DNA from 4 places in the Rhizorhabdus phycosphaerae genome. Region 1 is predicted to be linked to each of the others. Evidence: predicted binding sites of a transcription regulator. Region 1 holds the regulator's gene; each other region holds the start of a gene.

The links. The regulator LexA, encoded in region 1, represses DNA repair genes until DNA is damaged. The targets are predictions, from matches to a motif close to GTTCCNCNCTTGTTCT.
Region 2: G6P88_RS19090 (ImuA family protein) is a predicted target of LexA. The motif match lies at 2,678-2,693, and genes of this name have one in related genera.
Region 3: G6P88_RS17665 (ribonucleoside-diphosphate reductase subunit alpha) is a predicted target of LexA. The motif match lies at 3,324-3,339, and genes of this name have one in related genera.
Region 4: G6P88_RS05970 (ImuA family protein) is a predicted target of LexA. The motif match lies at 2,328-2,343, and genes of this name have one in related genera.

What each region holds. Positions count from the first base shown of each region.
Region 1 covers NZ_CP049107.1:2,366,780-2,371,284, forward strand. Annotated here, with positions in the region: gene trpC (indole-3-glycerol phosphate synthase TrpC) at 1-84, shown strand, start outside; gene moaC (cyclic pyranopterin monophosphate synthase MoaC) at 81-554, shown strand; gene G6P88_RS10820 (molybdopterin molybdotransferase MoeA) at 554-1,741, shown strand; gene lexA (transcriptional repressor LexA) at 1,799-2,464, shown strand; gene G6P88_RS10830 (VOC family protein) at 2,512-2,886, opposite strand; gene G6P88_RS10835 (GNAT family N-acetyltransferase) at 2,948-3,439, opposite strand; gene G6P88_RS20435 (ComEC/Rec2 family competence protein) at 3,481-4,505, opposite strand, start outside.
Region 2 covers NZ_CP049107.1:4,096,253-4,100,757, reverse strand. Annotated here, with positions in the region: gene G6P88_RS19100 (error-prone DNA polymerase) at 1-244, opposite strand, end outside; gene G6P88_RS19095 (Y-family DNA polymerase) at 241-1,791, opposite strand; gene G6P88_RS19090 (ImuA family protein) at 1,673-2,467, opposite strand; gene G6P88_RS19085 (MerR family transcriptional regulator) at 2,735-3,133, opposite strand; gene G6P88_RS19080 (MauE/DoxX family redox-associated membrane protein) at 3,209-3,946, shown strand; gene G6P88_RS19075 (NAD(P)-dependent alcohol dehydrogenase) at 3,989-4,505, opposite strand, start outside.
Region 3 covers NZ_CP049107.1:3,807,808-3,812,312, forward strand. Annotated here, with positions in the region: gene G6P88_RS17655 (ribonucleotide-diphosphate reductase subunit beta) at 1-943, opposite strand, end outside; gene G6P88_RS17660 (hypothetical protein) at 958-1,167, opposite strand; gene G6P88_RS17665 (ribonucleoside-diphosphate reductase subunit alpha) at 1,326-3,287, opposite strand; gene G6P88_RS17670 (hypothetical protein) at 3,772-3,975, opposite strand; gene G6P88_RS17675 (autotransporter outer membrane beta-barrel domain-containing protein) at 4,329-4,505, opposite strand, start outside.
Region 4 covers NZ_CP049107.1:1,307,891-1,312,395, forward strand. Annotated here, with positions in the region: gene G6P88_RS05960 (error-prone DNA polymerase) at 1-43, opposite strand, end outside; gene G6P88_RS05965 (DUF6504 family protein) at 40-1,599, opposite strand; gene G6P88_RS05970 (ImuA family protein) at 1,520-2,251, opposite strand; gene G6P88_RS05975 (SOS response-associated peptidase family protein) at 2,389-3,048, shown strand; gene G6P88_RS05980 (SRPBCC domain-containing protein) at 3,105-3,566, shown strand; gene G6P88_RS05985 (SOS response-associated peptidase) at 3,593-4,246, shown strand; gene G6P88_RS05990 (hypothetical protein) at 4,376-4,505, opposite strand, start outside.

The DNA of each region.
Region 1 (4,505 bases):
GTGCGCTGCTTCCTGGTCGGCGAAAGCCTGATGCGCGAGGCCGACGTCGCGGCCGCCACCCGCCGCCTGCTCACCGGCGCATGAGCGGCGGGCTCACCCATCTCGACAAGGACGGCGCGGCGCGGATGGTCGACGTTTCGGCGAAGGCCGGGACGAAGCGGGAGGCAATCGCCGAAGGGCGCATCCTGATCGCTGCGGACGCGCTGGAGGCGATCCGCGCCGGCGCGGTCAAGAAGGGCGACGTGCTGGCGGTCGCCCGCGTCGCCGGCATCATGGCGGCAAAGAAGACCGCCGACCTGATCCCGCTGTGCCATCCGTTGCCGATCACCGGGGTGATGCTCGACCTGACCATCGAAAGCGACGGGATCCTTGCCACGGCTACGGTCGGGACCACCTATGGCACCGGCGTGGAGATGGAGGCGCTGACCGCCGTTTCGGTCGCGCTGCTCACCATCTACGACATGGCGAAGGCGCTCGATCGCGGCATGCGGATCGGCGATGTCCGGCTGTTGTCGAAGGCCGGCGGCAAGTCGGGCGACTGGAAGGCCGGCTGATGGCGCTGATTCCGGTCGCGGAAGCCCAGGCGCGGATGCTCGCCCTGCGCGGCCCGCTGCCTCGGGAAAGCGTCGCGCTCGTCGAAGCTCTGGGCCGCTATGCGGCGCACGACATCCTCGCGGGCCGGACCCAGCCGGCGACCGATCTCTCGGCAATGGACGGCTACGCGATCCGCTTCGCCGAGCGCCCAGGTCCCTGGACCGTGGTCGGCGAAAGCGCGGCGGGTGGCGGGCTCGACCGCGCGCTGCAGCCGGGCGAAGCGGCGCGCATCTTCACCGGCGCCCCCGTGCCCGCAGGCGCCGACACGATCCTCGTGCAGGAGGAGGCGACCCGCGACGGCGACCGATTGACCATGACCGGCGAAGGACCGCCCGCGATCGGCGCCCATATCCGGCCCGCGGGTGGCGATTTCCGCGAAGGCGCACTGCTGCTCGCCCAAGGCAGCGCGATCGGCCCGGCCGCGATCGCGCTGGCCGCAAGCGGCGGGCATGGCACCCTTCCCGTCCACCGGCGCCCGCGCGTCGCGCTGCTGTCGACCGGCAACGAGCTGGTACCGGCCGGGGAACCCACGCCGGGCGCGCTTCTGCCCGCGTCCAACGGACCGATGCTCGCCGCGCTGCTGGGCACCGCTGCCTGCATCGTCACCGACCATGGCATCGTCCGCGACGATCGTGAAGCGATCGCTGCGGCGTTCGATCGACTCGCGGCGGAAAGCGACATCATCATCACGACCGGAGGCGCTTCGGTCGGTGACCATGACCTGGTGCTGCCGGCGCTCGAACAGGTAGGAGCCAGGATCGACTTCTGGCGGGTGAAAATGAAGCCCGGAAAGCCGGTCATGATCGGCACATTGCGCGACGCGATCGTGCTGGGCCTGCCCGGCAATCCCGTGTCGGCCTTCGTGACCGCGATGCTGTTCGCCAAACCGCTCATCGCCCATCTTCTCGGCGCAGCCCGCCCCGTGCCGAGGCCCGCGACCGCGAGGCTCGCAAAACCGCTTCCCTCGACCGGCAACCGCGCCGAATATGTCCGCGCGCGCTGGGCCGAAGGCGCGGTCGAGCCCCTGTCCGGACAGGACAGCGCCGGGCTCGCAGCCCTTGTTCAGGCCGAGCTGCTGATCATCCGCGAGGCCGAGGCCCCCCCCCTTCCCGAGGGCGCGGAGGTGGAGATCCTGCCCTTCGCTTGACAAGATTCCTACAGTTGCCTAAATGTTCCCCGTCCGTTCCCGATGGGGTCAAAGACCATGCTCACGCGCAAGCAACATGAACTGCTCTGCTTCATCCAGGAGCGCCTGTCGGCGACCGGGGTCTCGCCTTCCTTCGAGGAAATGAAGGAAGCGCTGGAGCTCAAGTCCAAGTCGGGCGTGCACCGCCTGATCAGCGCGCTCGAGGAACGCAATTTCATCCGCCGCCTGCCCAATCGCGCCCGCGCGCTGGAAGTGCTGCGTGTGCCGGAAATGTCGGGAAAGGTCGCGGCGTCCACCGCCAAGGCGAAGGCTCCGGCTGTCGTGCCGCAGGCCGCGAACGAGAATGTGCTCGAGATTCCGCTGCACGGCCGCATCGCCGCCGGCCTGCCGATCGAGGCGATGGAGGGACAGAGCTCGCTCTCGGTTCCCGCCGCGTTGCTCGGCCCGGGCGAACATTATGCGCTGGAGGTGTCGGGAGACTCGATGGTCGAGGCCGGCATTCTCGATGGCGACTATGCGCTCATCCGCCGCGCGGAGACTGCCCGCGACGGCGAGATCGTGGTGGCGCTGATCGCCGACCATGAAGCGACGCTGAAATATTTCCGGCGCGAAGGCGGCATGGTCCGGCTCGATCCGGCCAACCGCTCCTATGATCCGCAGCGTTATCGCCCGGATCAGGTGCAGATCCAGGGCAAGCTCGCCGGACTGCTGCGCCGCTACTGATCCGATCGGCAGGCCCGGCCCCGCAATGGGACCGGGCGCCCATCAGCTCAGCCGAATTTGCAGGCCGAGAATTTGTTGCCGTCGAGATCGCGGAAATAGGACATGTAGAAGCCCGGGCCACGCTCGCCCGGCGCGCCTTCGTCGGCCCCGCCCAGCGCCAGCGCCTTGGCATGGAAGGCGTCGACCGCCTCGCGGCTTTCCAGCTCGAACGCGATCATCGTGCCATTGCCGGCGGTCGCATCCTTGCCGTCGAACGGACGGACGAGACCCAGCATCGGCTTGCCCTCCTTGCCGAACACCGCGCCCCCACTCGGATGGTCGAACATCTTCGTCGCACCCTGCGTCGCCAGCAGATCGGCGTAGAAGGCAAGCGCCTTTTCCATGTCGTTGGTGCCCACGGTGACGTAGCGCAATTCCATCATCTCTCTCCTCTTGTTCGGTCGGGCGGGTGATAGGGCGACCCCGGGCGACTGCCAATGCCGTCTAGCGCCCGACGCGCCGATCCCCGGCATCGAGCGCGAGATAGACGCTGTCGCACCAGCGGCCACCAACGAGCCAGGTCCGCTCGGCACGCCCCGTTTCCAGAAAGCCCAGCCCACGCAACAGAGCGAGCGACGCCGCATTGTCGGGATCGACGTCGGCGAGGATGCGCGGCAGGCGATGAACCGTGAAGGCGCGGTGTATCACGGCAGCCAAAGCCTCTCGCGCCAGCCCCTGCCGCCAATGGTCGGGGTGCAGGATGAAGCCGATCTCGGGAAAGCGGTAGAGCCCGGCCTTCCCGATTACCCGGCCTTCGCGCTCGATGACGAAGTCCTCTCCCTCCTCGGGCGGGATCGCCATCGTATCGGCCAGCCAGTCGGCGGTCTGCCCGATCTCGGCATGGGGCGGGGTCGACCAGTAGCGCATCGACCGAACGTCCGAGAGGATCGCATGAAGATCGTCGAGATCGCCGGGTCTCGCGGGCCGCAGCAGCAATCGAGCCGTCCGCAATAAGGGCCTGCCCCCGTCACATCCGCTCATTGATCGAACCTTACCCAGGGATGGCGCCCCGCCTCCGCCGCGACGGTCGCCACGCCGCCGCGGTCGAGATCGATCGCCATGCCGCCGGTGCGTGCGAGCAGGCGACGGTCGATCGTCAGCCAGCGTGCCTTGCAACCGCGCGGCAGACGGCGATCGCTGATGACGATGTCGGCGCTCGCACAGGTCCGCGTGAAGCGAGCCCAGTCGAGCCGATAGGGACTGCGCGTCGCCGCGATCCGCCAGCGCCGCCCACCGCGCGCAATCTCGGTGACGCAGAGATCGGTCGAGCAGCGCGCCTGCATCAGCGCGTCGACCGGCAGTGCGTCGCCGTCATGGCCCGCCGCCTCACCCAGCATGCCGCGCACATAATCGCCCGCACGCTCCCTGAGAAGCGCGACACGCCCGTCGCCCAGCACGAAGGCGACATGACGCGCGTCGCCGGTAATCAGCAGGTCGGGCGCCGACGCGGTCAGCGCGAGCAGCCCTCCCGCAGCGCAGGGCAGCAGCCCCCAGCGGCGCAGACCGGTCCGCCACAGCGCAAGCCACAGGCCACCCAGCAGAAACAGGCCGAACGCCAGCCGCCCCATGGTCGGCAGCATCGTCACCGCCCCCGGCGCCTCGGCGACCGTCCGCGCCAGCCATAGGAGCCCCGACAGCGCCTTGCCCGCCACCCACCAGAAGGGGGCGCCCAGCCCCGCAGCGTCGAAGAGCAGCGCCAGCGCCTCGCCCGGCATGATCACGAAGGTGGTGAGGGGGATCGCGACGATATTGGCGAGCGCGCCGTAAAGGCCCGATTTGTGGAAATGAAACAGCGCGATAGGCGCGAGCGCCACTTCGATCACGAGGCCCGAGAGCAGCAGCAGCGCGAGCCCGCGTCCGCGTCGCATGATCCAGCCTTCCTCGCGCGGCGCGGCAAAGGCTCGGATGCGCGGATGGTCGAGCAGCGCGACGAGCGCGGTCACCGCTGCAAAGCTCAACTGGAAGCTGGGCCCAGCTATCGCTTCGGGCCACAGCAGCAGGA
Region 2 (4,505 bases), 1.7 Mb from region 1:
CAAAGACGAGGCGTGCTCCGCTAGCGAGCTTGAACGGGAAATCGGGCAGCCCCTCCTCCGCCGCCTTCTCGCGCGCATCGCGCAGCGCCTTCCACGCGCGGACCACGCCGGCGACGCTGTTGCGGTCGGCGATGCCCAGTCCGACATGGCCGGCTGCAAGCGCGGCTGCGACCATCTCCTCGGCGGGCGAGGCCCCGCGCAGGAAGCTGTAATTGGTCGCCGCCACCATTTCGGCAAAGATCATGCGAACAGGCCGTGGATATACCAAGCCGGGCTGCTCGCCTCGCTGCCATAGAGTCCCAGCCGGAACAACCAGAAGCGCCGCCCCTTGCGGTCCTCCACGCGATAATAGTCGCGGCTGAGCCCGGCATTGTCGGCGCGCTTCCACCAGAGCGAACCGATCCGCTCGGGCCCTTCGGCCAGCGTCACCTCGTGCAGTTCGCGCCGCCAGCGAAAGCGCTGGGGCGGACCGTCGGGCACGCCCGCCACCACCTCGATCGGCTGGGGCGGGTCGAACAAATAAGTCGGACGCAGCGGCGGCTCGCCCCGCTCGGGCTCGGGCCAGGGGCCGGTGGGTCCGGCCTCGATCGCGGGAAAGGCGAAGGCCGCCTGCTCGGGAACATGGCTGTCGCGCGGGGCCAGCCGCCGGACCCGGTTGCGACCGAGCCGCGTGGACAGGCGGTCGAGCAGCTGCGCCAGTTCGCCCTCGGCCAGCGCGCCGCCCTCGAGCGGCAGCTGGACCGGCGCCATCGTCTCGAACAGCGGCACGGCCAGACGTACAAGGTCGAAGCCGAAGCCCGGATCGACCGGATCGGACAGCGCGGCGAGACGCTCGTCGAACAGGCGCATGACGGTTGCGGGATCGCGCACGGGCAGGCCGGTTTCGACACGCAGCCGCCGCACGAGGCCATCGGTTCGATAGAGCTGCGCCTCGAAGCGGCGCCCGCCACGATGCGCCTCCTCCATCCGCCGCGCGGCCCCCGCCATGAGCTCGCCGATCGCAGCGAGCGCCGCCTCAGTGCGGCCGATCGGCTCGGCGAAGCGGCGTTCGAGCAGCAGGGCCGGTTCAGGGCGTCGCGGGGTGATGCGCAGGTCGCGCCCCCCGGCGACGCGGGCCAGCCGGTCGGCGGCGGCCTCGCCGAAGCGTGCGGACAACAGTTGCGAGGGTCGCGCGCGCAGGTCGCCGATCCGCTTGAGCCCGGCGCGGCGCAGGGCGACTGACTCTTCTCCGCCCAGCTCGAGCGCTTCGACCGGGAGGCTGTCGAGCTGGGCATCCGCAGACCGCGCATGACGCGCCAGCGCATGGGCGGCATCGGGGGTGTCCGCTAGCGCGCTGCGCGTCGTCAGCCCCAGCCGCTCCAGCCGTGCGCGCATATCGGCTAGCAAAGCCTCCTCGCCGCCGAACAGATGGGCGCAGCCGCTGATGTCGAGCAGGATGCCGTCGGGCGGATCGATCGCTACCATCGGGGTGTAGCGGTCGCAGCCGTCGGCGATCGCCTCGATCAGGCGCGCATCCTCGGCCGGATCGGCATCGACGACGCCCAGATCGGGATGGCGCGCGCGCGCATCGGCGAGTGAGAGCCCGGGTACAAGCCCCAGCTCAAGCGCGGCCCGGCTCGACGCGGCGAGCCGGATCGCGCCTTTCTGCTTTTCGACGAGGACGAAGGGCGCCTCAGGCGGAAAGCCGGGCCGCGCCTGTCCGCTCCGGATCGCCCGCGCGACCCGCTCGCTCGCCAGCAACGGGAAGACCAGCGCCAGATAGCGGCGCTTCGCGGAAATGGTGTTCGTCACGATTCCACTCCAGCAACATGCGCATGCCTTCCAGCCCTCCGCGATGGCGCAACAATTCGATTTCGATGGCGGGATGACCGGGCGCCCCCGCCTCCAGCGGCGCCGAGGCCGAGGAGCGGACCCGCCAGCGGCTATAGGCCGCGCTCGGCACCGGCTCCCCTTCCGCCCGCAACAGCAGCACGGTAACTCCCGATTTCTCCGCCGCGACCGCCAGTCGCCGGGTGGCGGTCAGGTCGAGTCCCCGCGCCGCCTTCCAGGGCTCGATCAGCAGGACCGATAGCGGCGCGCAGCGGACCGCATCCCCCGCCGCCCGCAGCAAGGCCGCCTCGTCGGGCGCGACGATCTCGATCAGGCGCGCCGGATCGAAGCCCAGTTCCGCAAGGCCAGGCCCATAGAGACATCCCCCCGCCCGCACCGAACCGTCCTGCCGCAGCCATAGCAGCGGCCCTCTCCCCACGCGCATCGCGAGCATCAGCCCCGCCCCGGCCAGCGCCGCCCGATCATCCGGTTCGGCCGCGAACAGTTCGTGCAACCGACCCTTCGGCAAGCCACCGCCCAGCTGCGCGTCGAGCAAGGCGCTGCCCAGCGGGAAAAGCACGCTTTCGACAGGCTTCGGGCCCTCGATCGCGGCAATGCGCGCCCGAAGGTCGGCCAGGAAGGGGGACGACTCGTTCATGACATTTGTTCTTGTTATGTTCTTATCTTCCTTCTGCCTGCTCCGAGTCAAGCCGGTCCGAAGGATCAGGCGGCAGGCACGATCGCAAAGGCCAGCAACAGCGCATCCGCCAGCGCGAGAAGGCCGAGAATACTCCGGGCGGCGATCAGTTCGAGGGTCGGCATCGGACATACTCCTGAAGGGACACCCCCCCCTCCTGACACGCCAGTCGTTCCCCGCTTCGTCAGCCCCGAAATATTCTGAAACCGCGTGAAAAAATCCGCCGCTTCAATCCCCGAACGCCGCCAGTATCGGGCAAGGCCCCGCCTCTCCGGCCGCGCATTCGCCGGCCAGCCGGCGCAAGCCTGACCGTGCTTTCTCCAGCCGCGCGATTTCGACATCGATGGCGGCGGCGCGTTCCTCGGCCATCGCACGCGCCCGGTCCCGGTCACCCTCGGCATCGAGGGTCAGCAGTTCTGCGATCTGCGACAGGGTGAAGCCCGCGGCCTGCGCCGAGCGGATGAAGCGCAACCGGCGGACGTCGTCAGAGCCATAGCGACGGATGCCGCCTTCGATGCCACCGCCAGCGGGCCGGGGCGGCTCGGGCAACAGGCCGCGCCTCTGATAATAGCGGATCGTCTCCACCCCCACGCCACCGGCGCGCGCGAGGCCCGAAATGGTCAGCATCGATGACCCCTTGCAACCGTAGCATGGTACGGACCCCAGATGGGCGGCAGGCGTTGCAGAGACAAGAGGAAGCCCATGACGAAGACCGCCACCATCCACCGCATGGTCATGCCCGGCCATATCTGCCCCTATGGGCTGAAGGCGCTCCACCTACTGAAGGGCCGGGGCTTCGCGGTCGAGGACCGCTGGCTGCGCAGCCGCGAGGAAACCGACGCCTTCAAGGCCGCGCACGGCGTGAAGACGACGCCGCAAATCTTCATCGATGGCCAGAGGATCGGCGGACATGACGATCTGCGCCGCTATCTCGGTCTCCATGTCCCGGATCCCGATGTCACCAGCTATCGCCCTGTCGCCGCCCTGTTCGGGATGACCGCTGCGATGGCCCTAGCGCTGAGCGTAGCGATTCACGGCACGCCCTTCCACGGGGCGGTGATCCCCTGGTTCATCGCGCTCAGCATGTGCGTCCTGGCCCTACTCAAACTGCAAGATGTCGGCCGCTTCTCGACAATGTTCCTGAACTACGACCTGCTCGCCCGCCGCTGGGTTCCCTATGCGACCCTCTATCCCTTCGCCGAAGGTCTGGCGGGCGTGCTGATGTTGTCGGGCAGGCTCACCTGGCTTTCCGCGCCGCTGGCGCTGTTCATCGGATCGATCGGGGCGCTCTCGGTCTTCAAGGCGGTCTATGTCGAGAAACGCTCGCTCAAATGCGCTTGTGTCGGCGGCGCGAGCAATGTGCCGCTGGGCTTCGTCTCGCTCGTCGAAAATCTTATGATGGTCGCGATGGCCGTCTGGATGCTGGTCGCGGCCCATTAAAAAAGGGGGACGGTCGCCCGCCCCCCCTTCGTCATTCGAGCCTCAGGCGGCGACCTCGTCGCGCAGCGACTGCATGTCGATCACGAAGCGATATTTGACGTCGCTCCGGACCATGCGATCATAGGCCTTGTCGATCGCCTGCATCGGGATCGTCTCGATATCGGCGGTAATCCCGTGGTCGCGGCAGAAATCGAGCATCTCCTGCGTCTCGGCAATGCCGCCGATCAGCGAGCCCGCCAGCGCGCGGCGGCGGAAGATCAGGCCACCGACCGACGGCGAGGGATGCGCCTCCTCGGGCACGCCGACGAGCACCATCGTGCCGTCGCGCTTGAGCGCGTTCAGGAAGGGATCGAGATTGTGCGAGGCCGCGACCGTGTTGAGGATGAAGTCGAACCGGCCCGCCTGCGCCGCCATCGCCTCCGCATCGCGCGACACGACAACGTCCTTCGCGCCGAGCGCCAGCGCCGCCTCGCGCTTGTCGGGCGAGGTTGTGAAGACGGTCACCTCGGCCCCCATCGCCGCCGCGATCTTGACGCCCATATGGCCGAGGCCGCCGAGC
Region 3 (4,505 bases), 1.4 Mb from region 1:
CGCTCCACTGGCCGCGGGTCGCCGCCTTCGAATATTCCGTCGCGCGCGTCTCGAAGAAATTGGCGTGCTCGACACCGTTGAGCAGCGGCGCCAGCCAGGGCAGGGGATGGTCGTCGATCATATAGATCGGCTTCAGGCCCAACTGCCCGAGGCGCCAGTCGGCGATGTAGCGGACATATTTCTTGATGTCCTTGGGCGTCATGCCGTTGACCGGGCCCATCTCGAAGACGAGGTCGATGAAGGCGTCCTCGATCCGCACCGTCTTCTGGCACATGTCGAGAATGTCTTCCTTGACCGATGCGGTCAGGCAGTCGCGCTCCTTCACGAAGGCGTGGAACAGGCGGACGATGCCTTCGCAGTGCAGCGTCTCGTCGCGGATCGACCAGGTGACGATCTGCCCCATGCCCTTCATCTTGTTGAAGCGCGGGAAGTTCATCAGCATGGCGAAGCTGGCGAACAGCTGAAGGCCCTCGGTAAAGCCGCCGAACATTGCCAGCGTGCGGGCAATATCCTCGTCGCTGTCAACGCCGAAGGTCGCCAGATAGTCGTGCTTGTCCTTCATCTCCTTATACTGGAGGAAGGCGCTGTACTCGGTCTCGGGCATGCCGATCGTGTCGAGCAGGTGGCTATAGGCCGCGATGTGGACCGTCTCCATGTTGGAGAAGGCGGTCAGCATCATCTTGACCTCGGTCGGCTTGAACACGCGGCCATATTTGTCGTGGTAGCAATCCTGCACCTCGACGTCGGCCTGGGTGAAGAAGCGGAAGATCTGCGTCAGCAGGTTGCGCTCGTGATCGGTGAGCTTCTGCGCCCAGTCACGGCAATCCTCGCCCAGCGGCACTTCCTCGGGAAGCCAGTGGAGCTGCTGCTGGCGCTTCCAATATTCGAAGGCCCAGGGATATTCGAACGGCTTGTAGGTGCGGCTGGCCTGAAGAAGCGACATCTGGCTGCCCTTTCTCAACTATAAAAAAATATGATCGCGGCGAGCGCGAACATCACGACCGCGCTCAGGCCCTGCCTGATCGCGAAGCTCTTGAGCTCGGCGGGTGTGTCGGTGAAGGCGCCCTTGCCTTTCTTCACCTTCGACAGCCGCACGAGCGCCACCACGAAAAGCCAGAGGCACAGCAGCCCGACGAGGGCCGTTGCCACGGCGATGATCAGGGTCACAGGCAGTTCCGCCATCATTGAACCCCGGCCACCCATCCGGCAGCGTCAACCATCCCCACACGCTCCTCAAACGTCCTTAGCCCTGCGCAGCCAGGTCGGACCCCCGCCCGACCCGGCCATCGGCCGGCGACCGCCTCAGGCGGAGCGTCCCGCCCGCCTTACTGGCAGGCGAGGCACTCGTCATAATCCTTCGACTCCAGCTCGATCTGCTTGAGATCAAGCGTGTTGTCGGCCTCCACGCCACCTGCGAATCCGGCGCGCTGCACCGACTTCGAGCGGAGATAATAGAGCGACTTGATGCCGAGTTCCCATGCCCGGAAGTGCAGCATGAGCAGATCCCACTTCTCGACGTCGGCCGGGATGAACAGGTTCAGCGACTGTGCCTGGTCGATATAGGGGGTGCGATCGGCGGCGAGCTCGATCAGCCAGCGCTGGTCGATCTCGAAGCTGGTCTTGTACACGTCCTTCTCTTCCTGGGTGAGGAAGTCGAGATGCTGGACCGAGCCGCCCTTCTCGAGGATCGTGTTCCACACCGCGTCGCTGTCCTTCGACTTCTCGGCGAGCAGCTTCTGGAGATAGGGGTTCTTGATCGAGAAGCTGCCCGACAGCGTCTTGTGGGTATAGATGTTCGCCGGGATCGGCTCGATGCAGGCCGAGGTGCCGCCGCAGATGATCGAGATCGATGCGGTCGGCGCGATCGCCATCTTGCAACTAAACCGCTCCATCACGCCCTGATCGGCGGCGTCGGGGCAGGGGCCACGCTCGCTTGCCAGCAGCATCGACGCTTCCTGCGCGGCCGCGGCGATGTGGCGGAAGACCTTGAGGTTCCAGCTTTTCGCCATCGCCCCTTCGAACGGGATGCCGCGCGCCTGGAGGAAGCTATGGAAGCCCATGACACCGAGGCCGACCGAGCGCTCGCGGCTCGCGCTGTAGCGGGCGCGGTCCATTTCCGGCGGGGCGCGGTCGATATAGTCCTGCAGCACATTGTCGAGGAAGCGCATGACGTCCTCGATGAAGCGCTTGTCGCCGTTCCACTGGTCCCAGGTCTCGAGGTTGAGCGAGCTGAGGCAGCAGACCGCCGTCCGGTCCTGGCCGAGATGGTCGCGGCCGGTCGGCAGGGTGATTTCCGAGCACAGGTTCGAGGTCGAGACCTTCAGGCCGAGATCGCGATGGTGCTTCGGCATGTTCCTGTTCACCGTGTCGCTGAACACGATATAGGGCTCGCCCGTCGCCAGGCGGGTTTCGACCAGCTTCTGGAACAGCGCGCGGGCATCGACCGAAGCGCGCTTGGAGCCGTCCTTCGGGCTCACCAGCTCCCACTCGGCGCCGGCGCGGACCGCTTCCATGAAGGCGTCGGTCAGCAGCACGCCGTGGTGCAGGTTCAACGCCTTGCGGTTGAAGTCGCCCGACGGCTTGCGAATCTCGAGGAACTCTTCGATTTCGGGGTGCGACACGTCGAGATAGACGGCGGCCGAACCGCGACGCAGCGAGCCCTGGCTGATCGCGAGGGTCAGCGAGTCCATGACGCGGACGAAGGGAATGATGCCCGAGGTCTTGCCGTTGAGGCCGACCGGTTCACCGATGCCGCGCACCGAACCCCAATAGGTGCCGATGCCGCCGCCGCGCGCCGCCAGCCAGACATTCTCGTTCCAGGTGTTGACGATGCCTTCGAGGCTGTCGTCGACCGAATTGAGATAGCAGCTGATCGGGAGGCCGCGTCCGGTGCCGCCGTTCGACAGGACCGGGGTCGCCGGCATGAACCACAGCTTCGAGATATAGTCGTAAAGACGCTGGGCGTGGGGCTGGTCGTCGGCATAGGCCGAGGCGACGCGAACGAACAGGTCCTGATAGCTTTCGCCGGGCAGGAGATAACGATCGGTCAGCGTTTCCTTGCCGAAGTCGGTGAGCAGCGCGTCGCGGCTGTGGTCGACCTCGATCGGATAAAGCTGCGGGCGGATCTCCATGCTGCCGCTCGACGGTTTCGACGCAGCCTTGGCCTCTGCGGCCGGGGCTTTCGCCTCGCTCTCCGCCGGTCCGGTCTTTGCGTCCTTAAACATCGAATCCATCAGGGTCGCCACGTCGTTCGTGCTCGCTTCGCTGCTGCTGCCAGAAAGGTCCATCGGCCCGTCTCCGCCACACTATCCATGGACCAGTTTGTACCGGTCCTGTTCCGTTTGCGTTCGACTCAGGCTGTCTGCTCAAGATAGTGGATCTGCGCGCCGTTACCAGCGCAATCGCCCCTTATCCCCGCTTTTTACAGCGCCGCGCGGCCCTTCCCGCCGGAAACATGGTTCCCGGACGCGTCCACCACCACTAGCGCTGCCCCTGTTGTCTTACACAACCTATAGTGCCTCATCTGAGTCCGGACGCAAGAGTCAAAATGACATTAACGAGACTCGCTTCGTCGCTTCGACGAACTGAACCTCGGCCCCCTTGACGCGATGGAATACTGAGTCGGATCAGCCATTTGCCCGCTCCGGCGGAACGAAGGCGCAACAAAAGAATCTGTGGATGAAATAATGTGCTGCGGATTTCTTGGCCGCTCCGGCGGAGCATTGGTGCTTTGGGAGTGGACCCGCGATGCGGCGCTAGCCCTGGCGGTGCTCAGTCGCCGCCGCCGTCACCCCCGCCGCCATCACCACAGTCGCCGCTCGCGCTGCCGTCGTTGCAGTTCGTTCCTCCGTCTGCGCCGGTCCGCACCGCTGCGTCGAACCGAACGCCCTTGGACCGCCGCTGCCGTGCGGAAAGATGGAGCAGGCCGATCACGACAAGTATGCCAAGTGCGATGAGCGCTTCCGGACTGGTCATCCGGCCAGCCATAAGTGAGGCTGCGAAAACGCCACAGGCGGGAAAGGCAAGGAAGAGGTAAGCGATACCAAGCCATCGAGGCATGGGTGGCTCCTAGCGATCGTACATGCGGCACGGATCGGGCCGGGGATCGCACGAGATGCTGCCGGTCGGCCAGATGGAAAATAGCCCTTCGTCAGCTTGGCCAGTCTCGCTCCTCCCAACGGCATCACGCCCCCTCCCGGCTGGCGGGAGAGGGCGTGGGTACGCGGGTACAGGGTGGAACGGGCCGGCGGTTGGGGGGCTCGATACCGCCTACTTTGGGGGAGCGCCCGTCCCGGGGAATACCCTCCTGAAAGGAGGGATGCTGTTCGTCAGAGACCGACGACGAGGCTTGCGCGGATCGAGATCGCGGCGCGGCCCTGCTGTTCCTCGGCGCCGGCTTCGCCGCCGATCTGGAAGCCGTTGCCGCCGCCGACCGCGCGCAGCTTGCCGATCCAGCCGCTGGTCCGCTCCTCGGGCACCAGCGTGAAGGCGGTGCCGCCCTTGAA
Region 4 (4,505 bases), 1.1 Mb from region 1:
TCGTAACCTGCAGCTCGACATAGATCGGTGCGGGATCGCTCATGCGAAAGCGCCGTGAATGAACCAGCGCATCGATCCGGTTGACGGGTTTTCGCCGTCGCCCGCCCGGAACAGCCAGTAGCGACCACCGCTCATCGTCTCGACCTGATAATAGTCACGGACCGCGAAGGGCTGCTCGCCTTCCACCCCACCGTCGCGCCACCATTCGCCGTGCAGCCGTTCGGGACCATCGCCCTGGGTGACGCGGAAGCGTTTGCCCCGCCAGACGAAGAGCCTCGGCGCGTCGTCGGGCAACAGCGCGATCACCTCGATCGGCTCGGGCCGCGCCAGCATCCGCGCCGGTCGTGGCAGATCGTCATCCCAGCCGGCGTCGCGCGCCGTGTCGAGCGCCGGTGCTGTCGCCGCCGACCGTTCGGGCATCGCGCTGGCCTGCGGCATCATGCGGTGCACATTGCGCCCACCGAAGCGGTTGGCGAGCGCGTCGACCAACGCGGCAAGGTCCGGCCCGCGCTTGCCGAGGCTCTCCAGACTTTCCCCCTGCCGGGCCGCCATCGGCTCGATCAGCGACACCACCAGTGTCATCGCCTCAATGCCGAGTCCCGGCTCGACGGTTTCGATCTTCGCTGCCAGCAGCTTGGACAAATGTTTGGGATCGCGCGAGGGCGCAGCGGTCCCGACGCGAATGACCTGAGTCTGTCCGTCGACGCGGTGGAAGTAGCAATCGAGCCGGCGCGCGCCCTTGCCCACACGGCCGAGCTGATCGACGGCATCGGCGACGAGATCGCCGATTACCCGTGCGAACGCCTCGGGCGTGGCGATCGGCTCCATGAACCCGCGGCGTGCTCTCGGCAGGTGCTCCGGAAAGATCGGCTCGATCGGCTCAGGAGCAAAGCCAAGCGCCTGGTCGAGCCGACGATGAAGCGTGCGGCCGAACCGCTTGGCGAGCGGACCGCGCGGTGTGCCGATCAGCTGCTCGATGCGCTCGAAGCCGAGTTTGCGCAGCCCCTCGACGATGCCCGCTTCGAGCCGCAACGCTGCGATCGGTAACAGCGCGATCGCCTTGCGATGATCACCGGGTTCGATCGTCACCGGCCGACCCGCCGGGACGTGCCGCGCGACAGCATGGGCGCAGCCCGCCGTATCCGCGACCGCGATTTGGACTGCCACACCGAAGGCCGCGATGCGGCGGTGGAGGTCCTTGAGGAGCGCCGCCTCGGTGCTGAACAGCGAGGCGCAGCCGGTGATATCCAGCCAGAGACCGTCAGGCGCATCGGGGGCGACGATCGGCGAATAACGCTGGCCCGCCCAAAGGGCGATGCGGCGCAGGCCATCGACATCGGCGTCGGGCTGCGCGTCAACGACCGCGAGTTCGGGCGCGAATGACCGCGCCTTGGTGATCGTCATGCCCGGCGTAATGCCGAGCGCGCGTGCGCCGGCATCGACCGCCGCGACGATGCGGCGGCCATGATCGGGGATCGCCGTGACCAACGGGATCGTCGGGGAAAGGGTGTCGCCGCCGTCAGGCGGCGACTTGGCGGTCTTCCGCCGCAGCCGGTCGGTCGACCAGTGCGGAAGATAGACCGAGGCGACCCGTCGCATCGCACCCCTCCACGATCCATGCGTGCGGATTGCCGCCGCGTACCCGCTCCAATGCTATTTGCCAGCGCGGTCGACCGAGACTCGGAATGCCGAGATCCTCGCTCGGGCTCGCGGTTATGCGCCAGCGCGTCATCGCCGCCGTGCCTTCGACCGACTGCTCGACCTTGGAGGCCCGGCGAAAGACGAAGGCCGCAACACCGGACCCTTCGGCTGCGAGCTGCAGGCGCTTGGAGGCGGTCGTCGAATATTTGCCGATCTCGCCGACCACGCCGCCGAGGCCTGGATGGCGCAGGCACTCCTCCATCGCGAGCATGACATTGGCGTCGCTGCCCGCTTCGACATAGATCACGCGATCGGCGCGGAGTCCGGCGAGGTGAAGCGCCGGCGCGAACAGGTCACGCCACCGCAGGCACCAGAAGACCGGCCCGTCGATCCGGGCGAGAATGCCGGCCAGGAAGATCGTGGCGCTGGCGTCGTCGGCGAGATCGGGGCTTCCCGCGACCTCATGTAGCGCGCCGGTAGCGAGGCCACCTCCCGGTAGCCGCTGATCGATCGCATCGATGCCGAACGGCACAACCGCATGGCGTGCTCCCGCGCCCTCGATCTGCGCAATTTGCGCACGCAGATTTTGAAGGACGACGGACTCACGCATGGCATTCAAGAGACTCGCAGGTTGTCGAAAGGATCGTCTTGTTCGTCCCTATCGAGAGGCTGAGTCAATCACTTTTGTTCGCTATATGTTCCATGCTATAGCCTGAGCTCATCCTGAGTCGGTTCCGAGCGATTGCCATGTCACGACTGCACAGCATCCAGGCGAGTACCTCCGAAATCGCGGAGCATTTCGGCGTCGAGACGGTGCCCGAGCTCGAGGCGCCGAGCGAGATCGTCGAGGGTCTGCATGGCTTGGTGGTCATGGCCAATGGCGGACGTCGGCTGCTCAAGTCGATGACATGGGGCTTTCCGCGCCATACCCATGAGAGCCAGTTGCGCGGCGAAACGCCGCAGCGGCTTGGCCTGGTCGCCAATCTCACCAATCCCATGTGGGATAAGCTGGTCGTTGATCCGCGCTATCGCTGCCTGATCGTGCTCACGCATTTCGGCAATCCGGATGGCGAGGAGGGATCAAAGACGCGGACATGGTTTTCGGTGAAGGGACAGCCGATCATGGCCTGGGCCGGCTTTTGCCGTAACACGCCGGAGTTCGGACCGGTCTATGCCGGCATGACGATGACGGCGAATGCGGCGATCCCGCCAACCAACGACCGCATGCCAGTCCTGCTCGACCCGCATGAATATGATCTTTGGCTGGAGGGTTCGATTCGCGACGTCATTCGCTTCCAGCACCGCGAACCCTTTGCGGCCGATCGGATGACCGTCGACCGCACCGAGGATCGGTGGCGCAGCGGCGCCGCACCCTCCAAGCCCGCCCCGCAACTGGCACTGCTGTGACGACAATGGAAACGGCGTTGGCGCCAGCAGCGTGGCCGGTTACCAGCGATGTCGTCATGACCGCTCAGACCCACTCCGCTTCCCGGACGATTCTGGCAACGCCGCGAGCGATCTTCCGGGCATTTGTCGACCCTGAGGTGGTGCCGAAATGGCGCGCGCCGGCCAATATGGAAGCCCGGCTCCTCTCGTTCGATCCGCGGGTCGGCGGCGGTTACCGGATGGAGCTCATCTATCGCGATCCCGCGACGAGTGACCCCAAATCGACGGAGACGAGCGACATCGTCGAGGCAAGGTTTGTCGAGCTGTTTCCGGATGAGAAGATAGTCGAGTCCGCGCGCTTCGAAAGCGACGATCCGCGCTTCGCCGGGACAATGACCCTCACGACGATGATGAAACCGGTAACCGGCGGCACCAAGGTAACCTTCCTCGCCGAAAACGTGCCATCAGGGATCAGCGAAGCGGATCATGTCATGGGCATGGAGTCGGCGCTCAAGAGCCTCGCCAATCTGCTCGAATAATTCGGGGCACATGATAGGATCGGGGCATGTGCAATCTCTATACGGAGAGGCTGAGCGCCGCAGAAGTCGCCGCCCATTTCGGCGTCGATAATCCCGTAGCGTCGAACGTAGGCGAAGAAGTCTATCCCGGCGCTACCGGGTTGGTGGTCCGTGAGGCCGAAGGTCGTCGCATCATGCAGACGATGACCTGGGGCTGGCCGATGAAGTTCAAAGCCATGTCGGAGGCGGCCAAGCCGAAGCCGGTCAACAACATCGCCGATCTTCGCAAGTCGACCTGGATCGGCAACGCGCGCAAGCCGGAATGGCGCTGCCTGATTCCGCTTACGGGCTTCGCTGAGGCCGAGGGCCCGAAGGGCGCAAAGACGCGAACCTGGTTCAACGTAAAGGGCCAACCGATCTTCGCCTGGGCGGGACTATGGCGTGAAGACACGCAATATGGCTGGGGTCCGGTCTATTCGGGCGTGATGACCGATTGCAATGAGGCCATCCGCCCTGTTCACGACAGGATGCCCGTGCTGCTCCATCCTGACGAATATGATCAGTGGCTGCACGGGAGCTTCGACGAGGCGCTTTCATTTCAGCTGCGGTGCTTCCCGGACGACCTGATCGAGATGACCCGGACAGATGAATATTGGGACAAGCGCAAGGGCCGCGTCAGCGATGGTGTAGCCCCCTCCTGACACGAAGAGCGACACTGTTCGTCGAGGCACCGCCGGCGCAATCACGGGTTGGCGATGAGGTGGTCAGGTCCTTCCCAATCTGTGACCCACGATTCAAAGCATCGGATCAACGCACGCGATCGTGTGCGTTCAATTTCGCGTAGATGGGGAATTGGGCTCTTCGCCCTGGTCGGGCCACGCGATGAGACGAGCGCCAACCGCTCGGGCGCTCCAATCCCTAGCGACGGTAGCCTCATCGGCGGGCGAGGAACCCGTGGCT